DNA from 3 places in the Pectobacterium punjabense genome. Region 1 is predicted to be linked to each of the others. Evidence: predicted binding sites of a transcription regulator. Region 1 holds the regulator's gene; each other region holds the start of a gene.

Region 1 (4,837 bases):
ACCAGGGGCAATGTAACCTGCGTTTTGACGACACCAATCCGGTAAAAGAAGATATCGAATACGTTGAGTCGATCAAACGTGACGTCGAGTGGCTGGGTTTTTCATGGAGCGGTAACGTTCGTTATTCTTCTGATTATTTCGATCAACTGCACGCTTATGCGGTTGAGCTGATCGGTAAAGGACTGGCTTACGTTGATGAGCTGACGGCCGATCAGATTCGTGAATATCGTGGCACGTTGACGGCACCGGGTAAAAACAGCCCTTATCGTGACCGTACCGTGCAGGAAAACCTGGCGCTGTTTGAAAAAATGCGCAACGGTGGGTTTGCCGAAGGTACTGCTTGTCTGCGTGCAAAAATCGATATGGCATCATCCTTTATCGTGATGCGCGATCCTGTGTTGTATCGCATTAAGTTCGCCGATCACCACCAGACGGGCAATAAGTGGTGCATCTACCCGATGTATGACTTCACCCACTGCATTTCCGACGCATTGGAAGGAATCACGCATTCGCTGTGTACGCTGGAATTCCAGGATAACCGCCGTTTGTACGATTGGGTACTGGATAACATCACGATTCCTTGTCACCCACGCCAGTACGAATTCTCCCGCCTCAATCTCGAATACGCGATTATGTCCAAGCGTAAGCTGAACCAACTGGTCGTGGAAAACGTGGTTGAAGGCTGGGATGATCCGCGTATGCCGACTATCTCAGGCCTGCGTCGTCGTGGCTATAGTGCGGCTTCCGTCCGTGAATTCTGTGTGCGCATCGGCGTAACGAAGCAGGACAATAACGTGGAAATGGCTGCACTTGAATCCTGCATCCGTGACGATCTGAATGAGAATGCTCCGCGTGCAATGGCAGTGTTAGATCCGGTCAAAGTGGTGATCGAGAATCTGTCTGCTGAGCACGAAGAGTTTGTTGCGATGCCAAATCATCCTAATAAGCCGGAAATGGGCTCACGTCAGGTGGCATTCAGCCGCGAAGTTTACATCGATCGCGCTGACTTCCGCGAAGAAGCCAACAAGCAGTACAAACGTTTGGTGCTGGGTAAAGAAGTGCGTCTGCGTAATGCCTATGTGATCAAAGCCGATCGCATTGAAAAAGACGAGCAGGGCACTATCACCACGATCTATTGCAGTTACGATGCAGAAACGCTGAGCAAAGATCCGGCTGATGGACGTAAAGTGAAAGGCGTCATCCACTGGGTCTCCGCTGCACATGGCGTCCCTGCGGAATTCCGCTTGTACGATCGTCTGTTCAGTGTGGCGAACCCTGGCGCGGCGGATGACTTCCTGTCGACGATTAACCCAGACTCACTGAAAGTGACGCAAGGTTTTGTCGAGGCGAGCTTGGCACAGGCGGAAGTAGAGAAAGCGTATCAGTTTGAGCGCGAAGGTTACTTCTGTGCCGATCGTGTTTACTCCAGTGCAGAACATCTGGTGTTTAACCGAACGGTCGGACTGCGCGATACTTGGGTTGGCTAATGCCACGAAGTAGAAGACAAAAATAAAACCGCCTCGGCGGTTTTATTTTTTGATGCGGTCGATTTATCGTGTGGACTCATGCAGAGTTTCGTCTTCTCGACAATCCCCTTCACTGCAATGCCCATAGAGATACAAACTGTGGTTGGTCAGTTTAATACCGTGTCTTTCTGCGATCTCACGCTGACGTGCTTCGATAGATTCATCGCGGAATTCAATGACTTTGCCACAGTCGAGGCAAATTAGGTGATCGTGATGATGCTGTTGCGTCAGTTCAAAGACGGATTTACCCCCTTCGAAGTTATGACGGGTTACGATGCCTGCATCATCAAACTGGTTGAGTACGCGATAGACGGTAGCAAGACCAATCTCTTCACCCATATCAATCAGTCTCTTATATAAATCTTCCGCACTGACGTGATGACAGACAGGGTCCTGTAGCACTTCCAGTATTTTCAGTCTTGGAAGAGTGACTTTCAGGCCGGCCTTCTTTAATGCGGTATTGTTGTCAGTCATGCGGGTTTAGTCCTGTTGCTTACTTATCAATGGAGGCTGCCTAGCCTATGACATCGGTCGGCTCAAAAAATGTAATTGCGTCTCAATTATAGAACCGCGCATACAAAATGAAAACAAGGGAATGTTAACAATATTGTCCCCATTCATACTACTGATATACAGCGCAGTCCATTGTTGATGAATGAAGAAAGGATGAAGCACGTATAAAACCGATGGGATTATTGTACAGGTTTACTGATAGAAGTTAAAAAAATGTATCAATTATTATGAAAGGTTTTACCTATCGATACTATTTTGGCCCTGATCGAAATTATCAGGGCCAAAATGGCTTAGCCAACCAGCTCTTTTAGATTCAGTTCATCACTGATTTGTTTCACCCACGTCGTTACGCGTTCGCTGGTCAGCTCAGGCTGACGGTCTTCATCGATAGCCAAACCAATGAAGTGATTGTCGTCGGCGAGCCCTTTAGAGGCTTCAAAGTAATAACCTTCAGTTGGCCAGTGGCCGACAATCGTCGCGCCGCGAGGCTCAATGATGTCACGAATGGTGCCCATGGCATCACAGAAATATTCCGCATAGTCTTCCTGATCGCCGCAGCCAAACAAGGCAACCAATTTTCCGGTGAAATCAACCTCTTCCAGCGAAGGGAAGAAGTCATCCCAATCGCACTGAGCTTCACCGTAATACCAGGTTGGAATACCCAACAGCAGAATATCGAAACCTTCGAGGTCCTCTTTGCTGCTTTTGGCGATGTCATGAACATCAGCAACGTTGGTGCCTAACTGCTGTTGGATCGTTTTGGCGATGTTTTCCGTGTTGCCCGTATCACTGCCAAAGAATATTCCGATGAGTGCCATGAATTGAATAACCTCTTGATTCCTAATGGTATGGTGTAATATTTCACCCACTTATCTGTTAATAATAACAGACACTCACATCAGGAGAAACTCGTATCGGTATGGAGGCGTAAATCAAGAGCATGCGAAATGCTGAGGGCAATAAAAGAAACGGAAAACCCTCTCCATGGGCGTTAAAATACCCACCTTAATTGTGTGAGTATGATGTCTTCTGAGATTAGGTCTACACAGCCTTAGTATTATAAAGGTTATTTATTTGCAACACCGTTTCATTTTTTATGAATGATATTTTTATTTTATGGTTTGTTTCAATTGTAATTAAAAGCAGACTTCTGTTTGTGAAAAATAAAAGTCACGGAACGGTACATCCCTATTCAGGGAAATTAAAATGCATACAAAAGATAATGTTTTATCGAATTGAATGCGTGTAACATTTTGCGGGAAAATTCCTAATGAAGAAGATAAGAATTATAACCATTTACAGCTGAAACGATGCAACCTTAAAGAGAAAGGTTTTAGCTTTTTGATGTTAAAGAATAAAATGAAAATGATGCCCAAATTGCTTTGCCAGCCTGGCTGCATACCCACGCCAATCCGCATGGGAAGCGGGTGACCGTCGGTTTGCGTTCAACCCTATGATTAAAAACCTTATATTTATAAAAATAGGCTAATTTATTATCAGTGCGAAAAATTATATTAATAAATATAGCAAGAGTGCTAAATATTCTCTGTATTTAGCCGATGAGTTAGCGTGGTTTTTGAGTTTTCAACTCGGTGAAATGTGAACGCTAGGGAGAAGTGACCTGTTTCATGGTGTGAATTTTCTGATTCATATCGGTTGATTAGCGATAAAAATCTTTTTAACCATTTTCCTGATTTGGAGTGAGCTATGAGACTTATTAAAAATATTGCCATCAGAACCGCTATGCTATGGGTGCTGGGCATTTTTTGTGTTCTTTGGGGCGGCGTATCAATATATACCATGTTCTCTTTTAAAGAGATGACAGCGACCTCGAAAACCAGCACCTTGCTGGTTCAGAACATGAACTTTATCAATCAGGGTAACGATCAATACTTTCGTATGGTAACTCGTCTGGCGCGCGCTGTAGATGCGCGTCGCAGTGGTGATAATGCCACCGCAGATAAAGAGCAGGCCTCCGCGCTCGTCGCGCTGGATAAGCTGAAGTCTGATCTGGTGGCGTTTAATGCTATCGATCATGCGAGTCTGGACGATGCTCTGGTGCAAGCTGTCAGCCGTGACTGGAATAATCTGGTTGTTCAGGGCGTAGAACCGCTTTATCAAAAGGCCGCTGCCAACGCGCTGGATGATTACCAAAATCAGGCCAAGAATGTTGTGCCGCCATTGAGTCGCCAGTTTGGTGCTTCTCTATCTGCGTTCAGTAACGCCAGCGCAGAGAAATTCGATGCGGCGGGCGTGCGTTTTGAACAAATCACCACGATTGGGCAGAACATTTTGCTGAGCGGGTTGGTTATCGGCCTCATCATGCTGTTCCTGACAGACCGTTATCTGGTGGTGTGCTTGGTTCGCCCGTTGAATAACCTGCGCGATCACTTTAGCGTCATTGCTTCTGGTCACCTGGGCAAGCCGATTCTGGACTTTGGTAATAACTGTGTTGGCCGCTTGTTCCCACTTTTGCGTGAAATGCAGGGGAGTTTGGCTAGCACCGTTAGCACCATTAGAAACAGCACAGATTCCATCTATCAGGGCGCTTCTGAGATTGCCGCAGGCAACAACGATCTGTCTTCACGTACCGAAGAGCAGGCTTCCGCGCTGGAAGAAACGGCGGCGAGCATGGAGCAACTGACGGCAACGGTGAAACAGAATGCCGAAAACGCCAACCATGCCAGCCAACTGGCGTTACAAGCCTCGACAACGGCGAAGAAGGGCGGTGAAATCGTTGAGAACGTGGTGAAAACCATGGCAGAGATCTCCGGCAGTTCGAGAAAAATCGCAGAAAT
Region 2 (4,837 bases), 580 kb from region 1:
CCAGATGCAATGCCTGCTGGTGATATTCACCCACGGAGGCGCTGAGCGAGTCATGGTCGCTTTCCTGCTGTTCCAACTGTTGCTGTTCTTCCAGCAACTGCTGATGGAACGCGGGGAGCGCCTCTGGAGCAACATGATGTTTGCGTGCCAGAGTGAGCTGGCGCGACAGGCGTTGTTCTAGCTCATACAGTCGAATTGGATCGAGGTCCATTTGTTCGCTGTAGTGGCGCAGTTCATCGCTGGCTTCGCTAAGCTGAATGCCAGCTTCTTCGAGCATGGATAGCACGCCGGATAGCTTGTCATCCATACCGATGAGTTCGCCAAGCTGATGTTTTACGCTGTGCAGCATACTGATTATATTCTGCTCTTCGTCTTCGCTCAGCAACTGCATGGCCTGTTGGCTCATCGTCAACAACTGACCGCTATTTGCCAGACGCTTGTACTCAACATCGATCTGTTCGTATTCACTAGGCTGTGGTGCGAATTCATTCAGCTCCTTCAATTGATATTGCAGCAGTTCCCGGCGGGCTTCGCGTTCAATAGCCGCTTGTTGCAACTGCGCCAGCGCGCGGCAGCTTTGGTGCCACTGATGCCAAACTTGTTGCATGGCAACAAGCAATTTCGGTTCATCGGCATAAGCATCCAGCAGGTGTTTTTGATGGTCGGGACGCAGCAGGAGCTGATGAGCATGCTGGCCGTGTACCTGAATCAGGTGCTGGCCAAGTTCACGCAATTGAGACAGCGGTACGGCGGTGCCGTTAATAAAGCCGCGTGAGCGGCCATCGGCACTAATGACGCGACGTAGCAGGCACTCGTTACTGTCATCCAACTGGTTTTCTTCCAGCCACTGACGTGCCGTTGGGGTATCTGCGAGCGCAAAACGGGCGCAGATGTCGGCTCGGGCAGATCCCGGCCTGACCATGCTGGCGTCAGAACGATTTCCCAGACATAAGCCGAGGGCATCAATCGCAATCGATTTCCCCGCACCAGTTTCCCCGGTGATGACGCTCATTCCTGATTGAAAATCGATCTCTAATTCGCGCACGATGGCGAAGTTACTGATAGTGAGTTGCGCCAGCATGATAAACCTCTGTATGTAATTACATGTGATTACATACAGTATAAACTGGTTTTATATACAGTAAAGTAGATTGGTGGAATCTTAGAATAATTTTTTTGACCAGCCAAGTTTTGAACTTAGTGTATTGAAATAACTATAGTTTTCTGGATGAATCAAATTCAGGTGATGTTCGCTGCGGCGAATCAGTACCTCTTCGCCTTCTTGCACCGGTAGCGCAATCTGGCTGTCGCAGCTGATTTCCAGATCGTTAGTGATGCAAGAAAATTTCAGCCGAATTGTACTGCTACTGTTGATGACCAGCGGGCGGGCAGACAAGGTGTGCGGGAACATTGGCACCAGCGCAATGGCTTCCAAAGATGGCGTTAAGATCGGGCCACCAGCGGAAAGGGAGTAGGCGGTTGAGCCGGTTGGCGTGGCGATAATCAGGCCGTCTGAACGCTGAGAGAAAGCGAATTTGTCGTCAATATAGACTTCAAATTCAATCATGTGTGCGACTTTCCCTGGGTGAAGTACGACTTCATTAATGGCGGTGCTGATGCTGTCGGGCTGGTTTGCGCGGCAAACGTGCGCTTCCAGCATGAAACGCTGTTCGCTCAGGTAATGGCCGTCGAGCACGTCAGAAAGTTGCTGCTGGGCATGATCGGGATCGAGATCGGTTAAAAAGCCGAGGTTGCCACGGTTCACACCGATCACCTTGATGTCATAGCGCGACAGCACGCGTGCGGCGCCCAGCATGTTGCCATCACCGCCGACCACCACTGCCAGATCCGCCTGCTGACCGATGTCGGCAAGGCTAGCTGTCGGTGCGTTTTTGAGGTTAAGTTCCCGCGCAATCTGCTGTTCGATCAGAACGGAGTAACCTTTTTCGGTGAGCCAATGATAGAGCATCTCATGCGTTGCCAACGCCGTTGGGTGGCGCGGGTGGCCGACAATGCCAATACAATTAAACGGCCTGTTCATTGTAAGCGGTGTGTTCATTGCTGTTTTGTCCTCAGCGTGGTGTATCGGCAGCGTTGGGAACCAATATATGACAGGTTCCCTTGAATCCCCGATTTTGATCCCCATAATAAGCAACTAGCGAGATTAATGCTAAACCGCGGAGAATTTCATGAGTAGTAAAGAACAGAAAACGCCTGACGAGCAAGTCCTGGATCAAAAGGAAGCAGCAAAAGGGCAGCAAGCGGATGCCGCACCAGAGACGGCAGACGTAGCTGACCCGCGTGATGCGCGCATCGCCGAGCTGGAAGCCCAGTTTAGTGAACTGCAACAGCGCGAACGTGACAATATGCTTCGCGTTCGTGCTGAAGCCGATAACGTTCGCCGCCGTGCGGAAATGGATATCGAGAAGGCGCATAAATTTGCGGTAGAGAAATTTGCCAATGAAATGCTGCCAGTCATCGATAATCTGGAACGTGCGCTGGATACGGCGGACAAAGCCAACGAATCATTGGCTGCGATGATTGAAGGTGTCGAACTGACGCTGAAATCGTTGCTGGATGCCGTGCATAAGTTTGGCATCGAGGTTGTGGGTGATGTGGGTGTGCCGTTTAATCCAGAAGTGCATCAGGCGATGACCATGCTACCTTCGGCCGATCACCAGCCGAACCATGTCATGATGGTTATGCAAAAAGGCTACACGCTGAACGGGCGTTTGCTGCGCCCGGCGATGGTTGCGGTTTCAAAAGCACAAGACTAATATTTTCTGCTTTTACGCACGCTATTTAAAATGTATCTTCATCCCAAACCCCGTGCCTACCGCATGGGGTTTTTTGTTTATATCTTGTTAAGATTTGTTTGATAAAAAAGATGTTTTTTAGCTTTTGAATGACTCATCATCGTTAACTATCAAAAGAATTGGTATTACCACTCTAAATGCACTTGATAATCATTATCGTTTTTGTGAGAGTAATAAAACAACAGTGTTAGAAGGGTCATACTATGCCGGGTAGTCGTGCTATTGAGTCCACAAGCCGTACATCAAGGAAGGTCAAACTTTCGCTGATGGGCCCGGCGTTTATCGCGGCAATTGGTTATATCGATCCCGGTAACTTTGCCACAAACATCCAGTCAGGTTCGGCCTATGGTTACACGCTGCTGTGGGTGGTGGTGTGGGCTAACCTGATGGCGATGCTGATCCAGTTGTTGTCCGCCAAATTGGGGATCGCAACGGGTAAGAATCTGGCGGAGCATATCCGCGATCGTTTCCCGCGCCCGGCCGTTTGGGCTTACTGGGTGCAGGCCGAAATTATTGCGATGGCGACCGATTTGGCCGAGTTTATCGGGGCGGCGATTGGCTTCAAATTGTTGCTGGGCGTGTCACTGCTGGAAGGTGCTATCCTCACCGCTATCGCTACTTTCCTGATTCTCATGCTGCAACAGCGTGGGCAGAAACCGTTAGAAATGGTCATCGGCGGGCTGCTGCTGTTTGTGGCAGCGGCGTATATTGTCGAGCTGGTATTTTCTCAGCCTGAGCTGTCCGCGTTAGCCAAAGGCATGGCAATTCCTAGTCTACCGACCTCCGATGCCGTGCTGCTAGCGGCGGGTGTGTTAGGGGCGACCATTATGCCGCATGTGATTTACCTGCACTCTTCGCTGACGCAACATGAGGGAAACCATACCCGTGCCGAACGCTATTCGGCAACGAAAGTCGATGTCGCGATTGCGATGACGATAGCGGGATTCGTCAATCTGGCGATGATGGCAACAGCAGCCGCAGCGTTCCATTTTAGCGGCAACCAGGATATTGCCGATCTGGATAAAGCCTATCTCACGCTTGAGCCGCTGTTAGGAAAAGCTGCCGCAGTCATTTTTGGCTTAAGTTTGGTGGCCGCGGGTCTTTCCTCTACCGTCGTTGGTACGTTGGCAGGGCAGGTGGTGATGCAGGGATTCGTGCGTTTCCATATTCCGCTCTGGGTTCGCCGTACTGTCACAATGCTGCCGTCATTTATCGTGATCCTGTCCGGTATGGACCCGACGCGGGTGCTGGTGCTGAGTCAGGTGATACTGAGCTTCGGGATTGCTCTGGCACTGGTTCCGTTATTGTCTTTCACTGGTAACCGTGAACTGATGGGCTCGATGGTTAACGGCAAATGGGTACAGCGCATCGGACAACTCATTGTCGTGCTGGTCGTTTCCCTGAATATGTATTTACTGATTGATACCATACTGGGGATATAAATTGGGGGCGATCTTACCGCTAAAATAGAATTGCCCCATAAAATAAGCGTCACTAACCAGATCGTTATAGTTAGGCTCAACTCGTTCATTCATCATCGTCTCATGAGCATTCAGTAGTCGATGTTTTCTTGGTCTGCTGATATTTCAGTGTCGGGGAAGATTTCTTGCAGTTCCACACGTTTGCAGATGACAAAGCCAGAATCAAAGAGCAACGCTTTAACGCTCCCTTTCATTTCAACTGACGGAACGAATCGGGTTTTAAGCACGCTGGATAACGCGTGTTGATAAGCTTCTAATAAAGGTTTAGGTCCGTTAGCGAGTAACCCGTTGCCATCATTGCCGAATATCGGCTCGCCTTGGTGTCGATACGTATTGATGTAACGGCTCATTGGCCGCCAGTCGCCGAGAAGATGCTTGTGAGCCACCCAGATACGCCCGAGTAGTTCATAGCTTGATGCCGTCGCTGCGGTGGAATAGTACAGGCCACCTTTCTGTGCGTTGTAGTCCCACAATAGCGGATGGCGATCGGTAAATGTTATTTCGCCTGAGCTGGTGGGCTGGATATCATGTTCGACAACG
Region 3 (4,837 bases), 2.4 Mb from region 1:
GCGCATTACCAGCACGGAACAGACGTTTATCAAACAGGTTCTCTACGCCACCCGTCACGCTCAGGTTCTTGTTAAACGTATAGGTACTGCTTAACCCGAACAGTGCATAGGGGCTTAACTCATTGGTTGCGCTACCGGTGACGCGCTCACCCTTGTAGTTATACATCTTCGGTTTTTGACGACCATACCAGGTTACATCGGCCAAGAAGGAGAGTTTCTCCGTCGCCTGCCAGTCCACGGATGAGTTCAGAGTAAACTCCGGGGTAATCGACAAGTAATCGCCCGTGGTTTTATTCTTCGACTCCAGCATCCAGGTCAGGTTATTACGCCAGTTGATGGTCTCCGTAACAGGAACGGTCAGGTTACCTTCCAGCCCTTGAATAACGGCCTTAGGTACATTGCCCCACTGGAAAATATTGGCGTTGTTGCGACCCGTATTATTTCCACCTACAGCATTACCAATAACATTGTTGCCTGATTCAATCTTGTTACGATAATCGTTATGGAAGTAGGTGACGCCCGCGATCAACCCATCGCGGTGAAACTCCAGACCAATCTCTTTATTCAGGCTGGTTTCCGCTTTCAGATCTTCATTGCCAATCAGGTAGCAAGGAGTACCGCCGGAACAGCCCTGACCACGACTATAGAGGATATAGTTCTCATTCGTTTGGTACAGGTTCGGTGCTTTATAAGCGCGGGCGATGCCTAACTTCAGCGTATAGTCGTCGCCCAGCTCCTGCGCCAGATTGAGCGACGGGCTCCAGTTGGTTCCCGCGGTGCTGTGATGATCGACACGCAGTGCAGGCGTCAGCATGGTGCTGTCCGTCAATTGGACGTTATCTTCCACAAAGGCAGAAGCCAGACGGGCGGAAGATCGCTCGCTACGACCACGGCTACTTAACGAACCGATACTCCCTGCTTCATCCGTATCCTGCGCATTTGAAACTGGGTCCTTCATCTTCTGTTCGTTCCACTCAACCCCAAACGTGAGTACCTGATCGACCCAGACATTCAGAGGAATATTCACTTCGTTGTGCGCAGTGAAGTTATCCAGTTTTATCGTGCCATATTGGTTTGGATTGGCCGTATCAAAAATCCCTTCTAAACCGCCAGACAGTCCCTCAAGGATACGGGTATTGTGCGTACGTTCGTATTGCAGATACGACGTAGAGCTAACGCCGCTGTCCCAATAGCCGCGATGCGTGACCGCAAAATTCTGGCGGTACATGCGGTTGGTTTCCTTGCCATAATTGCTGACGACAAGCGGGTTAGTGTTGGTATTTTGCGAATCGCCCGCATAGATATTGCCTTGACGGCTGGAACCAGCCTCAAACTCCAGCGACTGCTGCTGCGTCATATCCCAACGCAGGAGGCCGTTGATATCCTTGTTGCGTACCCCTTCACGCCCGGAAGGCAGTGAAGCTGACTGATTGCCCGCACGCGCGGACTGATGCCCTTGGTTAATATCACGTGCATCAGCCTCGGTTTTATTCACATTACCAAACAGGCGGAAGCTCAGACTATCGGTCAGGCCGCCCATCAGGCTGAAATCGGTACGCTTAGTTGCACCTTCCGAGCTATGTTCCGGCGCGTTCAGATAAGTATTCCAGGTACCGTGCCATTCTTGCGTCGGCTGTTTGGTGATGATGTTGACCACACCGCCTGCGGCACCGTTACCATAGCGCGCTGCCGCAGGACCGCGCAGCACTTCAATGCGCTCAACCATGTCGGCAGGTACCCAGTTGGTATCGCCGCGGGTATCACGCTCACCGCGCCAGCCGTAACGTACCGCCGTACGGCTTGACACTGGCTTACCATCCACCAGAATCAGCGTGTTTTCCGGCCCCATGCCGCGGATATCGATCTGACGATTGTTGCCACGCTGGCCGCTAGTTGAGTTACCGGACAGATTAACGCCTGGCATGGTGCGAATCAGTTCTGACAGATCGTTAGCGGGCGGACGTTTGCTGATATCCTCAGCCGTGATTACCGACACACCCGGAGCCTGACGCGTTTGCTCCGCAGCCGTCACCACCATCGTATCGCCCGATGGACTATTTTCGGCCTGATTCTGCACCTGAGAGGCAGGTTCTGTTGAAGGAATGGTCGAGGTCTGCGCCGCACTCAGAAACGACGTCATCCCGCAGCTAACGCCAATGAGCGTCGCCAGATAACGGCGCGATTGTGGTAGTTTCATCAAAATTATCCTGCCCTGTAAGAAATGAATAAGTAGCCTGAAAAAGGATCAACATCGCAGCCGGTACAGCGACACCTAATGACAATCAGCAACAGTGCTGAATAACGGCGGAGATAAAACGCGCAGACGTACGGTTATCAGGAGAGAAGCGTCATGCAAACGGGGGCATCACGTCGCATTGTTATGAAATACTGTTTGTCATCAATCAGCCCTCTTTCTCCGCATTGCCGGAAATGGAAAATGCATTTATCGTGCAATGTGACCTCCTCAACGAAAAATGCTATTGAGAAGTATTTGCATTACCATTTTGGCGCGGTCATTGTTACATTTGTCATTCAGGACGGGGTTTGCTCTAGCAGCAAAATGTTTTGCCAAAGCATCAAAATGGAAGGCGCAGGTCGAAGGGTTTAATCAGGTAGGTAATCACGTGCGCAGCTTCACTCAGTCATCAAAGCCGATCTATAAAGATCACATCGTTCAGCAATCGAGTCTGGTCGCGAATAATTACCGTTTTATCGGCCCTCGGCTGATCGATAACACAGCCGTGTTATTCGGTTCGTTCACCGTCGTGCAGCTCAATCCGCATCTGATCCTACATACCGCTGATGTGATTAATCGTCACAACATGAAAACCCAAAACCTGCTGGATGGCGCGATCAAGCTCGCCATCGTAGTGAGCGGAAATGCGCATATTTCATTTTCCCATCAGGAACTGCATCTGGGAGAGAGCCAGCCAGCCTCGCTGATTTCGCTGACGGAACCAACGATGTTTACCCGCATCGGCAAGCGTGATGAATATGAACGAACCATTACGCTGACGTTCGACAGAGAATGGCTGTACGGCAATATGATGGACACCGTCGGTGACTGGCAGGCCATCCACGATTTCACGCAGACCCATCTTGCAACACACTTATGGACACCGTCCCGACAGGCGCTGGCGATTGCTTTACAAACGCTGGATGCTAAACCTTGCCAAACGCCGCTCCAGCGCCTTTATCTGGAAACGCAGTGCATGAGCCTGATTATCGAGGCGTTTACGTCACTAACCGCCAGCGTGGCGCAAGAGAAAAACAGCGGTGTCACCCTGCGCGGCTACCATCGTATTCAACAAATCAGAGATATGCTGGAAAGCGGCAGCGCTGACCATCTTTCGATGAGCGAAATCGCCAAAAGCGTCAACATGAGTGAAAGCACGCTACAACGCCATTTTCGTCAGACGTTCAATATGAGCGTTTTTGAATACCTGCGTAACTGTCGCTTGCAGCGCGCCATGCTGGCTTTGCAGAAGGACGGTATCGGTATCGCTCAGGCAGCCAGCATTGCTGGCTACAACAGTCCCGCTAACTTTGCCACCGCGCTGCGACGTGCATTCGGGATTACGCCAGGGCAGCTAAAAGACCGCTTCTGATCTCCACCATTAATAACCAAATGGAATTTATTATTCTGTTTGGTTATTAATCGCTCTTCAGCGATGCACAGTAAATTAGTGTTTTATCTGCCAGCACACATGACTACCCATGACCAATCAGACTGATATCACCGCAACGCTTGCCCACCACATCATCCATAGCGAACCCAATCGGGAAGCGATTGATGCCGCCCGTGAAGGGGTGACTGACTTCATCTCTACCGCGCTCCCGATCGCACAGGGTGCGATTGTTGATAGCGGGCTCGCGCCGTTAAAGCAGGTATTCAGCGGTGCGGACAGCCTGACGCGTAGCCTGATTTTGGGTTACTCCGGTCACGTACTGGACTTTGACGATTATCATCCGGCGTTTCGCGGCCACCCCAGCACCGTCATTCTACCTGCGCTATTTGCTCTTGCCGCGGAGGATGCATCCGTTACAGAAGAGGCGTTTTTGACAGCCTATGTGATCGGCGTAGAAGCCGCTGGCAGAATCGGGCTGGCATGCGGCCCGCGTCATTACAGCCTCGGCTATCACAACACGGCTACGCTCGGCGCTATCGCCGCTGCGGCGGCGGCGGCACGTCTGGCTGGAGCCTCGGTGGAGCAAACGCAAACTATTCTTGGCCTGGCCGCTACACAGGCCGCAGGGCTACGGGCGCAGTTTGGTTCCGCGGTCAAACCGCTACATGCAGGGCTTTCTGCCAGAGCGGGATTAACCGCCGTCAAGCTGGGGTTAGCGGGCTTCGAGGGCAACCCACAACGGGTAATTGATGCCTTTCTTGCCGCGCATGGCGATCAAAAACAGCAACCAGCGCTGCTGGTGGAAAACTGGGGAGCCCCGTGGCGCATGCTTTCTCCCGGTCTGGAGTTCAAGCGCTACCCAACCTGTGGCGGAACCCACAGCGCCGCCGAGGCTGCGTTTGCGTTGCGGGAACGGTGGCATGAGCAAAATGGGGCGGATGCCGATCTGGCTGACGCCATCGAGCATATCACGGTGACCTTCCCGCCGGGCGGTGACGTTGCTCCTTTCATCCGTAACGCGACCAACGGCGTAGAGGCACGCTTCAGTCTGGAATATGTCATTGCGGCCGCGCTGATTGAAGGGGAACTGAAGCTGGCGCATTTTTCGGAAGCACCGGTTGAAACCACGATCGCCGCGCTAGCGAGTCGAGTCATACGCCGCGCCGATGAAACCGCGCCACCTGATGAGCTTGACCCAGAGGCACGTT

What was found. The regulator Fur, encoded in region 1, represses iron uptake genes when iron is present. The targets are predictions, from matches to a motif close to ATAATAATGAGAACNACTATCAA.
Region 2: E2566_RS04060 (Nramp family divalent metal transporter) is a predicted target of Fur. The motif match lies at 2,960-2,982, and genes of this name have one in related genera.
Region 3: E2566_RS17840 (TonB-dependent siderophore receptor) is a predicted target of Fur. The motif match lies at 2,475-2,497, and genes of this name have one in related genera.

Annotation. Positions count from the first base shown of each region.
Region 1 covers NZ_CP038498.1:1,485,209-1,490,045, forward strand. The annotation lists gene glnS (glutamine--tRNA ligase) at 1-1,487, shown strand, start outside; gene fur (ferric iron uptake transcriptional regulator) at 1,551-2,000, opposite strand; gene fldA (flavodoxin FldA) at 2,330-2,857, opposite strand; gene E2566_RS06645 (methyl-accepting chemotaxis protein) at 3,747-4,837, shown strand, end outside.
Region 2 covers NZ_CP038498.1:907,408-912,244, forward strand. The annotation lists gene recN (DNA repair protein RecN) at 1-1,081, opposite strand, end outside; gene nadK (NAD(+) kinase) at 1,163-2,041, opposite strand; gene grpE (nucleotide exchange factor GrpE) at 2,190-2,777, shown strand; gene E2566_RS04060 (Nramp family divalent metal transporter) at 3,020-4,258, shown strand; gene E2566_RS04065 (hypothetical protein) at 4,369-4,837, opposite strand, start outside.
Region 3 covers NZ_CP038498.1:3,925,417-3,930,253, forward strand. The annotation lists gene E2566_RS17840 (TonB-dependent siderophore receptor) at 1-2,197, opposite strand, end outside; gene E2566_RS17845 (helix-turn-helix transcriptional regulator) at 2,625-3,608, shown strand; gene E2566_RS17850 (MmgE/PrpD family protein) at 3,718-4,837, shown strand, end outside.